One region of the Metapseudomonas lalkuanensis genome, then DNA from elsewhere that is predicted to be linked to it. Evidence: riboswitches for the same ligand, from Rfam matches in the RefSeq annotation. Region 1 holds a riboswitch; the other holds the start of a gene.
The links. A riboswitch is a leader RNA that binds a small molecule or an ion and turns the genes downstream of it on or off. The one in region 1 is predicted to bind cobalamin.
Positions count from the first base shown of each region.

Region 1 (7,022 bases):
ACATGGTCGGCCTCGGCTACAAGTTCTGAGCGGGCTATTCTTCGAGAGGAACACCCCGCCAAAAGGCGCCTTCGGGCGCCTTTTTTTGTGCCTGGAGATTTATGAGGTAACGGAGGCCGATTCCATTATCGGGACCGACGCCAGGGTGCGCCGCGCGCACCGATCCTCGCTCAGGTGCGCACAGCACAGCCTACAGGGTCAGACCAACCCGCAATCGGGTGCTCAACGCCCCATGAGACGCGCCACACCCTCGCGCAGTGGTGTGGCAACGGGAAACTCGTAGCGCAGCAGCAGGCGGGCATTGTTGGCCCGTGAATGGCGGATGTCCCCGGCGCGGGCTTCCGCGTAGTTCACCGTTGGCATTTCGCCCAGCACCTCACCGATGGCGGTGAGCAACTGCTTGAGGCTGGTGGCGCGGTTGAGGCCCACGTTCACCGGTCCGGCTTCCAGCCAATCCGCTTCCAGCGCCTGCACCAGCACCTGCACCAGATCGCCGACGTAGACGAAATCCCGGGTCTGCTCACCATCGCCGAATACGGTGATCGGCAGCCCGGCCTGGGCGCGTTCTGTGAAGATGCTGATCACGCCGGAATAAGGTGAAGACGGATCCTGGCGTGGACCGAAGATGTTGAAGAAGCGGAACACCGCCGGCTCCAGACCGTGCTGCCGGCGATAGAAATCCAGGTAGTGCTCGCTCGCCAACTTGTCCGCTGCGTAGGGGGTCAGCGGCGCCTTGGGTGTGTCTTCGTCGATGGCCATGCCTTCGCCGTTCTGGCCGTAGACCGCAGCGCTGGAGGCGAAGATCACCCGTTTCACGCCGTGCTCGCGCATCGCTTCGCAGACGTTCAGGGTGCCAATGAAATTGCTCTGGTGAGTCGCCACCGGATCGTCCACCGACGCCTGTACCGAAGCCACTGCGGCCAGGTGCGCCACTGCCTTGCAGCCGGACATGGCGCGTGCCACCAGGGCAGCGTCGGCCACATCGCCCTCGATCAGCTCCAGGCGCGGGTTGGTCAGCGCCAGGTTGGAGCGCTTGCCGGTTGAGAGGTTGTCCAGCACACGCACGGCGTGGCCCCTGGCGAGCAACGCATCAGCCAGGTGCGAACCGATGAAACCGGCGCCGCCGGTGATGAGGATGGGGGAATCAACCATGACGATAGTAACGGTCCAGCAGGGTTGGCAACGCAGCACGCCAGGCGCGCGGCTTGATGCCGAAGGTATGGAGGATTTTCTTGCAGGCCAGCACCGCGTTCTGCGGTTCGTCCGCCGCATCGGGACGGGCGGCATGGGCCTGCGGGGTGATGTCCTGCACCTTCAACGGGTGCAGGCTGCGAGCCTCGCTGAGCAGCGCCTGACCAAGGGCCAGGGGCGTCGTGGCCTCGTGGCCGCCGTAGTGATAGGTGCCCCAGAGCGGCGCCTGGCAATCCAGTTGTTTGATCACAGCGAGCAGCACTCGCGCGGCATCGTCCACCGGAGTGGGATTACCGCGACGGTCATCCGCCAGGCAGATTTCGTCCGCTTGTTCGGCGCGGCTGAGGAAGCGCCCCAGGGAGCCGTCCCGGCTGTCGTCCAGCAACCAGCCGAAACGCAGCAGCACATGCTTGGGGCAGGCGGCACGGACACTCTGCTCCATGCGCCAGATGGCCTGGCCACGTTCACTGAGCGGGGCGGATTCATCCTTCTCGCTGTAGGCGGTGGCGCGGGAGCCATCGAATACCCGGTAGCTGGACGGTTGCAGCAGGATGATGCCGTGGTGCTGGCAAAGCTCGGCCAGTCGCTCCACTCCGCGTTCCTGGGCCGCCAGGCGAACAGCACTGACTTCCTCGGCCTGGAACCAGTCGAAGTAGTAGGCGAGGTTGATCACGGCGTCAGGCCGGGTGTCATCGAGCAGCTGGGTCAGGCTGGCGGCGTCCCAGCCCTGCTCGGGCGGACGCGGAGCGAGAAAACCTATGTCTTCCTCGGCGCCCAGGCGAATCAGCGCCTGTCCGAGTGAATTGCCGCCACCCAACAGCATCAAGCGCATTCGCATAGAGAAATAGGTCGCTTAAAGCCGGTTAGAGGGAGTTGGCGGGAAGATTGCCCGCCACATAAGAGCCGCATTCTGCGGGTTTCACCGGCTCACGTCACTAGCCGCGTAGCGGTTACGCCTGGCCTGGGCGGTAGAGATGGGCATGACTGGCGCGGTAAAGGGACGAATCGGTGAAGCCATCGGCCGCCAGCACCTTGCCCACGAGGATCAAGGCCGTGCGGCGGAAGTCCCGCGCCGCCACCTTGGGGAGAATGTCGCCGAGGGTGCCGGTGACCTGCTCCTGGTCCGGCCAACTGGCGCGATGGATCACGGCAATCGGGCAATCGGCGCCGTAGTGCGGCAACAGTTCTTCGACGATTTTCGCCAGTTGGCTCACGCCCAGGTGGATGGCCATGGTCGCGCGATGCCGGGCCAGGTCGCCCAGCGCTTCCCCTTCGGGCATGCGCGTTTTGCTGGCGTAACGGGTAAGGATCAAGGTCTGTGACACGTCCGGCAAGGTCAGCTCGCACCCCAGCAACGCGGCGCAGGCGGCGGCGGCGGTCACCCCCGGTACCACTTCGTAGGGGATGTTCCGTTCGCGCAAGTGGCGGATCTGCTCGCCAATGGCGCCATAGAGCGACGGGTCGCCGGAATGCACCCGCGCCACGTCCTGGCCCTTGGCGTGCGCTTCGGCGAGCAGGGCGACGATCTCGTCCAGGTGCAGCTCGGCCGTGTTCACCACTTGCTCGGCGCCATGCCCGGCCAACACGGCTTCGGGCACCAGGGAACCGGCGTAGAGGATCACCGGGCAGGTGCGAATGAGGCGCTGCCCCTTCACCGTGATGAGCTCCGGATCGCCAGGGCCGGCGCCGATGAAATAGACCGTCATGGCTGTTCAGCCTCCTGGGGGATACAGGCCAGGGCGCAGGTGGCGCTGGCGCTGCGGCGTTTATCGATGAGCAGGCTGGCGTGACCGTCGAACAGCGCCTCGGCCTGGGCCAGGGCAGCCGCCTCGGCAACTCCCGGGCTGCCAACGGCTTCCTGAACCCGTTCGGACGGCCGACTCAGGCATGCCTCACGGGCTGCGAGCATATCCACGGGCAGAAAATACAACGACAGGCCCAGTCGCTCGGCCAGGGCGCTCAGCCCCGGCTCTGCCGCCTTCACCTCACTGCTGGCCAGGGCGACCAGCTCATCGAGGGAGGCCCCGGCCTCCGCAAGGCACTGCAGCAGCAGGCCTTGCAGTTCATCCGCCGGGCAACCGCGTCGGCAGCCCAGCCCGGCGACCAGCTTCAAACGGAGGGCGAGGCGTGGCGCTGGTACAGCCAACCGGCCGCCCAGCCCAGTACGGCCCAGAAAGCGGCATTGGTGATCAGCGAAGCGGCGATGAACTCGTGTGCAAGCGCTTCCGGCGCCAGGCTGGAATGCACTTCCGGCTGCGGCGCGCCCACTACATGGGGGATCACCAGCAATACGACGCCCGCCACGCGCAGCCCCCAGTGACGGCCGAACGCGATCAGCGCGAGGCCAACGGCCGTGGAGGCGGCGGTGCCGATCCACCAGGTCTGGCGCTGGGCCAGCTCGGCGGCGGCGGTGCCCGGCAATTCCGGCGGCAGGCCGAGGGACGGCGCCAATGCGAAGGTGGCGAAACCGCCCAGGCCCCACAGCAGACCGTGCCACGCACGGGTCGGGCCGCGCAGGCTGAACAGCCCAGCGAGGATCAGGGCGAAGCCCACGGCCACCACCAGGTTGCTGCCGCCTGTGGACAGGGTCCGCTGCCAGCCATCTTCCGGGGCCCAGGCTTCGTCACTGTGCTCATGGACATGGGCAACGGCGGCGCCACCGTGTTGATGGGCATGGGCCTGCTCGACAGGGGCCGGCTCGGCGCTTTCATAGGTTTCCGCCTGGAGAATCAGCGGGGTGACCCACAGGCTCTGCAGCAGGGTCAGCACCAGGGCCGCGATGAGGCCGGCGAACCCGGCGGTCTGGGCGATGCGCTTGATCATGGATGCATCACTCAGTGGCAGGGGAAGGCGGCGCTGTGGCGGGTGTCGTGGGCGGCGTTGTGCACGGCCTCGATGTGCGAGAAGCCGGCGAAGTACACCAGGGACAGGCCGACCAGGCCGGCACCGATGGCCAGTACCAGGCGCTGGGCCAGGGTCGAGGAGGAAGCGGCGGAATGGGACAGGGTGCGGCTGGACATGGAGGTTCCCTCTGCGTTGCTAGTGATACCTGCAGGAGGAACGCGCGCGAGGGAAGCGGGCGCAGGGGCACCCAGATTTCCGGCTTGCGCCCGCCCACCGCGGGTTGCCAAAACGTGATCAGGCCGGTCTCCGGGCTTGCGACGCCGGCCGTGGCCGGATGGGCATGCCTTCCCATGCCGGATCGGCACAGTGGCGTACTTAACCCTACGATCGCTTACCGTTGCGGGGGCAGCGCCGGACTTGCCCGATGAAGGACGCACCGACTTCCCGTTTCACCTCGCGTACGGCGACGCGAGGCACCTGAAAAAACCGTGCTAGGACATCACGAGTCCGACCAAGCGTCAACTGCCGCGATTGACCGCTGCCGGCACGCTGCGTAGCCTTCGCCCTTTCGAGGTTCTCCGGATGTACGCCGGAGCTAAGAGGGAACGTGGTCAAGGCCACGGCTGCCCCCGCAACTGTGAACGCCCCCAAGGCCCTTCGAAATGCCACTGCGCAAGCGGGAAGGCGAAGGTGCCGCGCAAAGCGCAGGGTCGTGAGCCAGGAGACCTGCCTCGACGACATTCCAGACAACCGGGCGGGGTGATCCGGTGGCGAATCCGTTGCGCGGGGCCGGCCCCGCTGCGTTCGTCATGCCCGCCGACCGACCACGCAGAGGCGCGCATGAAAACCCTGGCCAAGCTCCCCGTCACCATCGTCACCGGCTTCCTCGGCGCCGGTAAGACCACCCTCCTCCGCCACATGCTCGACAACGCAGAAGGCCGCCGCATCGCGGTGATCGTCAACGAGTTCGGCGAACTGGGCATCGACGGCGAGATCCTCAAGCAGTGCTCCATCGGTTGCACCGAGGAAGAGGCCGCGGGCCGCGTCTTCGAGCTGGCCAACGGCTGCCTCTGCTGCACCGTGCAGGAGGAATTCTTCCCGGTGATGCGCGAGCTGGTGGCGCGCCGTGGCGACCTCGACCAGATCCTCATCGAAACCTCCGGCCTCGCCCTGCCCAAACCACTGGTACAGGCCTTCCAGTGGCCGGAAATCCGCAGCGCCTGCACCGTCGACGCGGTGATCACCGTGGTCGATAGCCCGGCGGTGGCGGCCGGCACCTTCGCCGCCCACCCCGAGCAGGTGGACGAACAGCGCAAGCAGGACCCGAACCTCGACCATGAATCGCCCTTGCACGAGCTGTTCGAAGACCAGCTCGCCAGCGCCGACCTGGTGGTGCTGAACAAGGCCGACCTGCTCGGCGCCGAAGCCCTCGCCGCCGTGCGCGCCGAAGTGGCGGAGGAACTGCCGCCGGCAGTGAAGATCGTCGAAGCCCGCGCCGGCAAGCTGCCGCTCGATGTCCTGCTTGGGCTGAACGCCGAAGCCGAACTGCACATCGACAGCCGCCCCACCCACCACGACCACGAAGGTCATGAAGACCACGACCACGACGAGTTCGACTCCTTCCACGTCGACCTGCCGGAAGTCGAGGAAGCCGCGCTGCTCGCCACCCTCGGCCAACTGGTGGAACGCCACGCCATCCTGCGCATCAAGGGTTTCGCCGCCATTCCCGGCAAACCGATGCGCCTGCTGATCCAGGGCGTCGGCAAGCGCTTCGACAAACACTTTGACCGCAAGTGGCTGACCGACGAAACCCGCAGCACCCGCCTGGTCGTCATCGGCCAAGAACTCGACCAGGCGGCCATCGCCAACGAACTGCGTACCGCTCTCTCCTGACCCACGACCATAGGGTGGGTGGAGCGGAGCGATACCCACCATTCGATATCGATGGGTATCGCAAGCTCACCCCATCCTACGGGGCCTCCGAGTAAAGGATATGCACCTCCTACGCACCCAACCCGGCGGCTTCGTTCCCGACGACGGCATCGCCCACCTGGCCCAGACACCCGCCGAACTGGTGATCCTGTGCAGCGGCGATTCGCACCTGGCCCTGCTGGCAGAAGCCGCCCGCGAACTGCCGGATGACTACCCGAGCCTGCGCCTGGCCAACCCCATGCAGTTGCAGAACCACGCCTCGGTGGACCTCTATGTCGACGAGGTGCTGCAGCACGCCAAGGTCATCCTCATCTCGGTGCACGGCGGCGTCGGCTACTGGCGCTACGGCATCGAACAACTGGTGGCGCTGGCCGAGCGCGGGGCGACGCTGATCCTGGTGCCCGGCGACGACCGTCCCGATCCGGAGCTGGCGGGCCTCTGCAACGTCCCGGGTGAAGATGCCGAACGCCTCTGGCAGTACCTGCGCCAGGGCGGACTGGACAACGCGCGACAACTCTTCAATTGCCTGGCCAGTCGCTGGCTGGGGCGTGACTACCCCTGGCGCGAGCCGCAGGTACTGCCCCGTGTCGCCCTTTACCATCCGCGCATCCGGCCGGCGCAACTGCAGGACTGGCAGGCCGAATGGCTGCCGCACCAGCCCGTGGCCGCCCTGATCTTCTATCGAACGCACCTGCAGGCGGCGAACACCACTTTCATCGACGCTTTCTGCGAGCGACTGTCCAGCCGGGGGCTGAATCCGCTGCCCATCGCGGTTGCCAGCCTCAAGGAAGCCGAGTGTCTGGAGGTTGTGGAAAACTGGCTGGACGCCGCGGGCGCCGGGTTGATCATCAACACCACCGGCTTCGCCCAGTCCAACCCCGATGCCCCCAGCCTTCGCCCGTTCCGCCGCGACATCCCGGTGCTGCAAGCCATCTGCTCGCTGGACAACGAACCGCTCTGGCGGGAAAACCCACAAGGCCTCGGCCCGCGCGACCTGGCCATGCACATTGCCCTGCCGGAGCTGGACGGCCGCATCATCACCCGCCCCATCAGCT
Region 1 covers NZ_CP043311.1:665,035-672,056, reverse strand. The annotation lists gene FXN65_RS03195 (OmpW/AlkL family protein) at 1-29, shown strand, start outside; gene FXN65_RS03190 (NAD-dependent epimerase/dehydratase family protein) at 223-1,152, opposite strand; gene FXN65_RS03185 (sugar nucleotide-binding protein) at 1,145-2,029, opposite strand; gene cobM (precorrin-4 C(11)-methyltransferase) at 2,142-2,897, opposite strand; gene FXN65_RS03175 (cobalamin biosynthesis protein) at 2,894-3,304, opposite strand; gene FXN65_RS03170 (CbtA family protein) at 3,301-4,014, opposite strand; gene FXN65_RS03165 (CbtB domain-containing protein) at 4,026-4,211, opposite strand; cobalamin riboswitch at 4,316-4,531, opposite strand; cobalamin riboswitch at 4,590-4,783, shown strand; gene cobW (cobalamin biosynthesis protein CobW) at 4,876-5,928, shown strand; gene cobN (cobaltochelatase subunit CobN) at 6,029-7,022, shown strand, end outside.

Region 2 (7,022 bases), 2.5 Mb from region 1:
AGGCGCCCACCAGCCAGAAAGACCTGGCCCAGGTGCAGGCCGCCTTCAACCAGTGGCACGCCGAAAGCGGCCGTCCGCTCTGCCAGCTTTCCGTGATGCTGGCCCACACCGTCAACCACTGAGTTGCGCCTCCCATCGCTGCGGGCGGACACTGGGCGCCGAGCGGAACAGGGGGGCGAACCATGTCGGATATCCAGCGTGTAGCGGCAGCCATCAAGGCTGCCGAACGAATCCTGGTGATCACCGGGGCCGGTCTGTCGGCCGACTCGGGGCTGCCCACCTACCGGGGCCTGGGCGGCCTCTACAACGGCGTGACGGAAGAGGGCCTGCCTATAGAAGAGGCGCTTTCCGGCCCGATGCTGCGGCGTAATCCGGCGCTCTGCTGGAAGTACCTCGCCCAGCTTGGCCGCGCCTGCCTCGGTGCCCGGCCGAACGCCGGTCACGAAGCCATCGCGCAGCTGCAACAGCTCAAGCCGGAGTGCTGGGTGCTGACGCAGAACATCGACGGCTATCACCGCCAGGCGGGCTCGCCGCCGGAGCGGCTGATCGAGATCCATGGCGAACTGTCGCCGCTGTTCTGCCAGTCCTGCGGGGCGGAAAGTTCCGACCTTGTCCGACATCTGGCAGGGGAAATGCCTCCCAAATGTCATGACTGTGGTGGTATTCTCCGCCCACCCGTGGTGCTGTTCGAAGAAATGCTCCCAGAGCAGGCCATCGACAGCCTCTACGCCGAGCTACGCAAGGGATTCGATGCGGTGATCTCGGTGGGAACCACGGCGAGCTTTCCTTACATCATCGAGCCCGTCATCCGCACCCGCCACGCAGGCGGTTTCACCGTGGAAATCAATCCGGCGCTCACCGACCTCAGCCCCGTCGTCGATGTACACCTCAGAGGAAAGGCCTTAGATGTTTTGCAGGGACTGCTAAGTCACATTTCGGGCGATTAAATTTGCAAATGAGGTCGATAGAGGGCATAGTCGCGGCTTCATCAAAAACTGTCCGACACGGTCGTGCCCATGCTGAAGCGCTTCGCACCCCTCGTGCCTCTCACCTTCGCCCTGTTTCTCGCCGCTTGCGCAAACAACGTGCAGCAGCCCCAGTTCCAGACCGCGGCCCCCGCAGCCGACGGCGCTCCCGATTCGCTGCTGTCGGATCGTGAACCCACTGCCCTGGACCTGGCCAACCTCACCGATGACGAGCCCTACCAGATGCCGTCCCTGGCCGACGGCCTGCTGGAGCGTGGTTTCGAGCTGGTGGGCACCCCGTACCGCTTCGGTGGCCGTTCCCTGAAGACCGGTTTCGACTGCAGTGGCTTCGTGGGTTATCTGTTCAAGGAAGAAGCCGGTATCCAGCTGCCGCGCTCCACTCGCGAGATGATCAACCTGAATGCCCCGGTGATCGCCCGCAGCGAGCTGCAACCAGGCGATATCGTGTTCTTCAACAACCGTGGCCGTGGCCGCGTCAGCCACGCCGGCATCTATATCGGCGACGACCAGTTCATTCACTCCAGCAGCAGCCGCAGCGGCGGTGTGCGCGTCGACAGTCTCGACGACCGCTACTGGAAGGCCAGCTACATGGAAGCCAAGCGCGTCCTGGCGATGAACACCGCGACTCGTCACCCGCTGCATCGCTGATCCAGCCGGGCTCGAGACGACAAGCCGAGGCGGCCTTCATGGCCGCCTCGGCTTTTTTGTGCACAATCGCACCGCTACCTCTTGCAATATCACTGTGAGATCAGCAAATTAGCGAGCATTCTTCAAGTCAGGACTGACTTGCCATGCTCGCACCGGACCGCCTTGCCATTCTGGCCCTGGCCTCGCTGCTCACCGCTTGTGCGAGCAAGGCGCCGCCGCCTTATTCCCCTCCTGTCGTCACCACCGCCGTCCAACAGTTCTCGCCGGCGGCCGAAGACGTGCTGTTCCGCGCTCTCGGTCTGGTGGGCACGCCCTATCGTTGGGGCGGCAACACCCCGGACAGCGGTTTCGACTGCAGTGGCCTGATCGGCTACGTCTACCGCGACGCCGCGGGCATCAGCCTGCCGCGTTCTACCCGCGAGCTGATCTCCATGCGCGCCCCCAGCATCGGCATCAATGCCCTGCAAAGCGGCGATCTGGTGTTCTTCGCCACCAACGGCGGCGGCCAGGTCAGCCACGCCGGTATCTATGTGGGCGAAGGGCGTTTCGTCCATGCGCCACGCACCGGCGGAACGGTACGGCTCGACAGTCTGTCGAACAGCTACTGGCAACGAAGCTATCTCAGCGCCAAGCGCGTAATCTTCGATCCACGCCTGGCGCAATCCCACTGAGGCATCCATGACCAACCGCACGCTGAACCTGGACGACGCCCTCTACGGCTATCTCCTCGAGGTTTCGCTGCGGGAGTCGCCCCTCCTCGAACGTCTGCGCGCTGAAACCGCGGCACTGCCCATGGCCCGCTGGCAGATCGCGCCGGAGCAGGGCCAGTTCATGGCCATGCTGGTCAAGCTCACCGGCGCCCGGCGCATCCTCGAGGTGGGTACCTTCACCGGCTACAGTGCCCTGTGCATGGCCGCCGAACTGCCTGGCGATGGCCAGATGATCTGCTGTGACCTGCCCGGCGACTACAACGCCATCGCCTGCCGGTACTGGCAGGAGGCCGGCATGGCCGGACGCATCGAGCTGCGTCTCGCGCCAGCGCTGGACACTCTCGCTGGTTTGCAAGACGGCCGTTTCGACCTGATCTTCATCGACGCCGACAAGGCCAATTACCCGGTCTATCTGGAAGAAGCCCTGCGCTTGGCGCGCACGGGCGGCCTGATCCTGTTCGACAACGTGCTCTGGAGCGGTCGGGTCCTGGAAGAACAGCCGGATGACCCCGACACCCGCGCCATCCAGGCGCTCAATCTGGCCTTGAAGAACGATCAGCGTGTCGACCTCTCGATGCTGCCGGTAGGCGACGGCCTGACCCTCTGCCGCAAGCGCTGAAGGGCATGCCCGAGCCAATTCGCCTTCCGCCCCAGCCCGATGCCTGCGAACTCTGTGGTCGCGCATCGACGCTGACCCGCCATCACCTGATCCCCAAGGCGTTGCACGACAAGCCCTATGTGCAGAAGCGCTTCGGCAAGAGCGAACGCATCACCGCCACCCTCTGGGTCTGCCGCCCCTGCCACAACCAGATCCACAAGCTGTTCAGCGAGAAGGAACTGGCCCTGACCTACAACAACCGCGATGCCCTGCTGGGCGACGAGCGCCTGCGAACCTTCGTCCGCTGGTTGGCGGGCAAGCCAGCGGGATTCACCCCGAGGCACTGAAAATGACGCGCATCCCCGACGACCTTGTCTCGCGCCTGTGCAATGCCTGCCATCTGGTGATCTTCACCGGCGCTGGCGTTTCCGCCGAGAGCGGAATCCCGACCTTTCGCGACGCCCAGACCGGCCTCTGGGCGAAATACCGCCCCGAGGAACTGGCCAGCCCCGAGGGCTTCCGGGCCGATCCGCAGACGGTCTGGGACTGGTACGCCTGGCGCCGTGAGCGCTGCCTGGCGGTGCAACCCAACCCGGCGCACCTGGCCATTGCGGAACTGGAGCGGCGGCTGCCGAAGGTCACCCTGATCACCCAGAACGTCGACGGCCTCCACCAGCGCGCCGGTAGCGGCGCGCCTCTGGAACTGCACGGCAATATCCATCGCCTGAAATGCTTCAAGTGCCGGCGCGATGGCGGCGACTGGCCGGAGGATGTGCGCAGCATCCCGCGCTGCGAATGCGGCGGCCTGTTGCGCCCGGCCGTGGTCTGGTTCGGCGAGAGCCTGCCTGAATCCGCGCTGGAGGTGGCTGCCGAGGCCAGCCAGGACGCGGACCTGTTCCTCAGCATCGGCACCTCCAGCCTGGTCTACCCGGCGGCCGAACTGCCATTCCTGGCCAAACGTCATGGCGCCCATCTGGTGGAAATCAACCCGCAGCCCACGCCCCTCAGCGCGCGTGCCGACCTTTGCCTGCAAGGCGCGGCGGGGGAGGTGATGGCGGCCCTGATTGCCAGCCTTGCTGCCTGTTGAGGGCCGCGCCGGTCGCTCGCGCCGATTTGACGCTACCCCGCGCACCCTCTAACCTTCGCCGCTGCCTCAGGTGCCCCTTGGCCTTGGCCTACGGGGTGAAACAGGGAAGCCGGTCCATTCCTTCGAAGAATCCGGCGCTGCCCCCGCAACGGTAGGCGAGTCGAATGCCGCAATCGGCCACTGTGCTCCAGCATGGGAAGGCGCGGCACAGGAGCGCATCGCTCCACTCGCAAGCCCGGAGACCGGCCTGTCGCACACAGGGCATCGCGGATCGTTCCGCATGCAGTACCCACTGAGATGTCGCGCGGGTGGCACGACGGAGATCCAACCTTGATTCGCAAGCCTTTCTTCAGGCCGGCGGCGCTTGCGCTGCTCGGCGGTACGTCCATTTCCCCCTTCCTGGCCGCCGCGCCCCTGACGCTGGACGAACAGGTGGTCACTGCGACCCGTAGCGAACGGCCGGTGCGCGCGAGCCTGGCCGCCAGCACCGTGATCGACCGCGAAGAGATCGAACGCAGCCAGGCCCGTTCGGTGCCCGAGCTTCTGCGCAGGGTGCCGGGCGTGACCCTCAGTAACAACGGCGGGCCGGGCAAGCAGACTTCGGTATCCATTCGTGGCACCGAGTCGGATCACGTACTGGTGCTGATAGACGGCGTCAAGGTGGGCTCGGTCAGCAATGGCCTGACCGCTTTCCAGGACTTGCCGGTGGAGCTGATCGACCGCATCGAAGTGGTTCGTGGCCCGCGTTCCAGTCTCTATGGCTCCGAAGCCATCGGCGGCGTGATCCAGATCTTCACCCGCAAGGGCGGACAGGATGGGGCCAAACCCTGGTTCTCGGCAGGATACGGCACCCACGACAGCTATGACGGCAGCGCTGGCGTTTCCGGCGGCGATGGCCGGGTCTGGTATAGCCTCGGCGTCAGTAGCCAGGACACCGACGGCATCGACGCACTCAGTGCGCGCAGCAGCTATCACGAGCCCGATGCCGACGGTTATCGCAACCTGTCCGGCAACCTGCGCGCCGGCTACCGCTTCGACAATGGCCTGGAACTCGACGGCACCCTGATGCGCGCCAAGGCCCACAACGATTACGACCTGGTCAGCCCCTACAGCGTGGGGGGCGGGTGGAACGCCAACGCCGACAACGAGCAGCGGCTCATCGGCGGTCGCGCACGCTTCAGTCCGCTGGAGCCCTGGGACGTGACCCTGCAGGCGGGCCGCAGCGAAGACCTCTCCCGAGAGGAAACCGGCGGCCTCTTCTCGTCGCAATTCGATTCCCAGCGCAACTCGGCATCCTGGCTGAACGACCTGACCCTGGCCGAAGGCCATGTGCTGACCCTGGGTTACGACTGGCAGCAGGACGAAGTCAGCGGTTCCACGGCATTCGCCGAGGACTCGCGGCTGAACAAGGGCTGGTTCGCCCAGTACCTGGGCGAGCACGGGCGCCAGGACTGGCAGCTCAGCCTGCGCCGCGACGACAACGAACAATTCGGCACCCACGACACCGGCAACGCCGCCTGGGGCTACGCCCTGACCGACGCGGTGCGCTTCGCCCTGAGCTACGGCACCGCCTTCAAGGCACCGAGCTTCAACGAGCTGTACTTCCCCGACTACGGCAACCCGAACCTGGACGCGGAAACCTCCGGGACCTTCGAGGTCGGCCTGGCCGGTGAGCACGACTGGGGGCGCTGGTCCGCCAACGCCTTCCGCACCAATGTCGATGACATGATCGTGCATGACGCGAACTCCGGGCTGGGGCCGTTCGGCAGCCCCAACAACATCGGCAAGGCACGCATCGACGGCATCGAACTGGTGCTCGGCAGCCATTGGCTGGGGTGGGACTGGCAGGCCAACGCGACCCTTCTCGACACCGAGAACCGCGCCCACGACGCCAATCATGGCAATGAACTGCCGCGCCGCGCCCGCGAGGTCTTCAACCTGGACCTCGATCGCCGCATCGGGCGCTTCGGCCTCGGCGCGACCCTGCATGCCGAAGGGCGGCGCTTCGACGACGTGGAAAACGACGACCGCCTGGCCGGCTATGCCACCGTCGACCTGCGTGGCGAATACTGGCTGACCGAGGCATGGCGCCTGCAGGCCAAGGTCACCAACCTGCTCGACGCCGACTACGAAACCGCGCTGGACTTCAACCAGCCGGGACAGGCAGTGTTTTTCACCGTCCGTTACCAAGCTCTGTGACGAGGAACATCCGATGACCGAATCCGCCGACCGCGACGCCCGCCACAAGGCCCGCATGCAACGCAAGAAGGCCGTGATCGACGAGAAGATCGCCCAGGCCCAGGATGAGTACGGCCTGCTGCTGGTGCACACCGGCAACGGCAAGGGCAAGAGCAGCTCGGCCTTCGGCATGGTCGCCCGCGCCCTCGGCCACGGCCTCAAGGTCGGCGTGGTGCAGTTCATCAAGGGCGGCATGTCCACCGGCGAAGAGAATTTCTTTCGCCGCTTCCCTGAGGAAGTCAGCTACCACGTGATGGGCGAGGGCTACACCTGGGATACCCAGGACCGCCAGCGCGACATCGAAAAGGCGCGGGCGGCCTGGGCCGTCGCCCGCGGCCTGCTGGACGACCCGCAGATCGGCCTGGTGGTGCTGGACGAGCTGAACATCGCCCTCAAGCACGGCTACCTGGAACTGGACGAGGTGCTGCGCGACATCGAATCCCGCCCCGAGCACCAGCACGTGGTCGCCACCGGCCGTGGCGCGCCCCAGGGGCTGATCGACGCCGCCGACACCGTCACCGAAATGACCCTGGTCAAGCACGCCTTCAAGTCCGGCGTGAAAGCCCAGAAGGGCGTGGAGTTCTGATGTCGCGCTCCTGCCCCGCCCTGCTGATCGCCGCACCCGCCTCCGGCCAGGGCAAGACCACCGTCACTGCCGCACTGGCCCGCCTGCATGCCCGCCAGGGCAGGCGCGTGCGGGTGTTCAAGTGCGGGCCGGACTTCCTCGACCCGATGATCCTTGCCCGAGCATCCGG
Region 2 covers NZ_CP043311.1:4,206,185-4,213,206, reverse strand. The annotation lists gene FXN65_RS19610 (DNA-3-methyladenine glycosylase I) at 1-122, shown strand, start outside; gene FXN65_RS19605 (NAD-dependent deacylase) at 183-947, shown strand; gene FXN65_RS19600 (C40 family peptidase) at 1,017-1,634, shown strand; gene FXN65_RS19595 (C40 family peptidase) at 1,778-2,305, shown strand; gene FXN65_RS19590 (O-methyltransferase) at 2,313-2,963, shown strand; gene FXN65_RS19585 (hypothetical protein) at 2,969-3,289, shown strand; gene FXN65_RS19580 (SIR2 family NAD-dependent protein deacylase) at 3,292-4,029, shown strand; cobalamin riboswitch at 4,081-4,294, shown strand; gene btuB (TonB-dependent vitamin B12 receptor) at 4,363-6,228, shown strand; gene cobO (cob(I)yrinic acid a,c-diamide adenosyltransferase) at 6,242-6,853, shown strand; gene FXN65_RS19565 (cobyrinate a,c-diamide synthase) at 6,853-7,022, shown strand, end outside.
Region 2: another riboswitch for cobalamin. It lies ahead of btuB (TonB-dependent vitamin B12 receptor); the one in region 1 lies ahead of FXN65_RS03165 (CbtB domain-containing protein).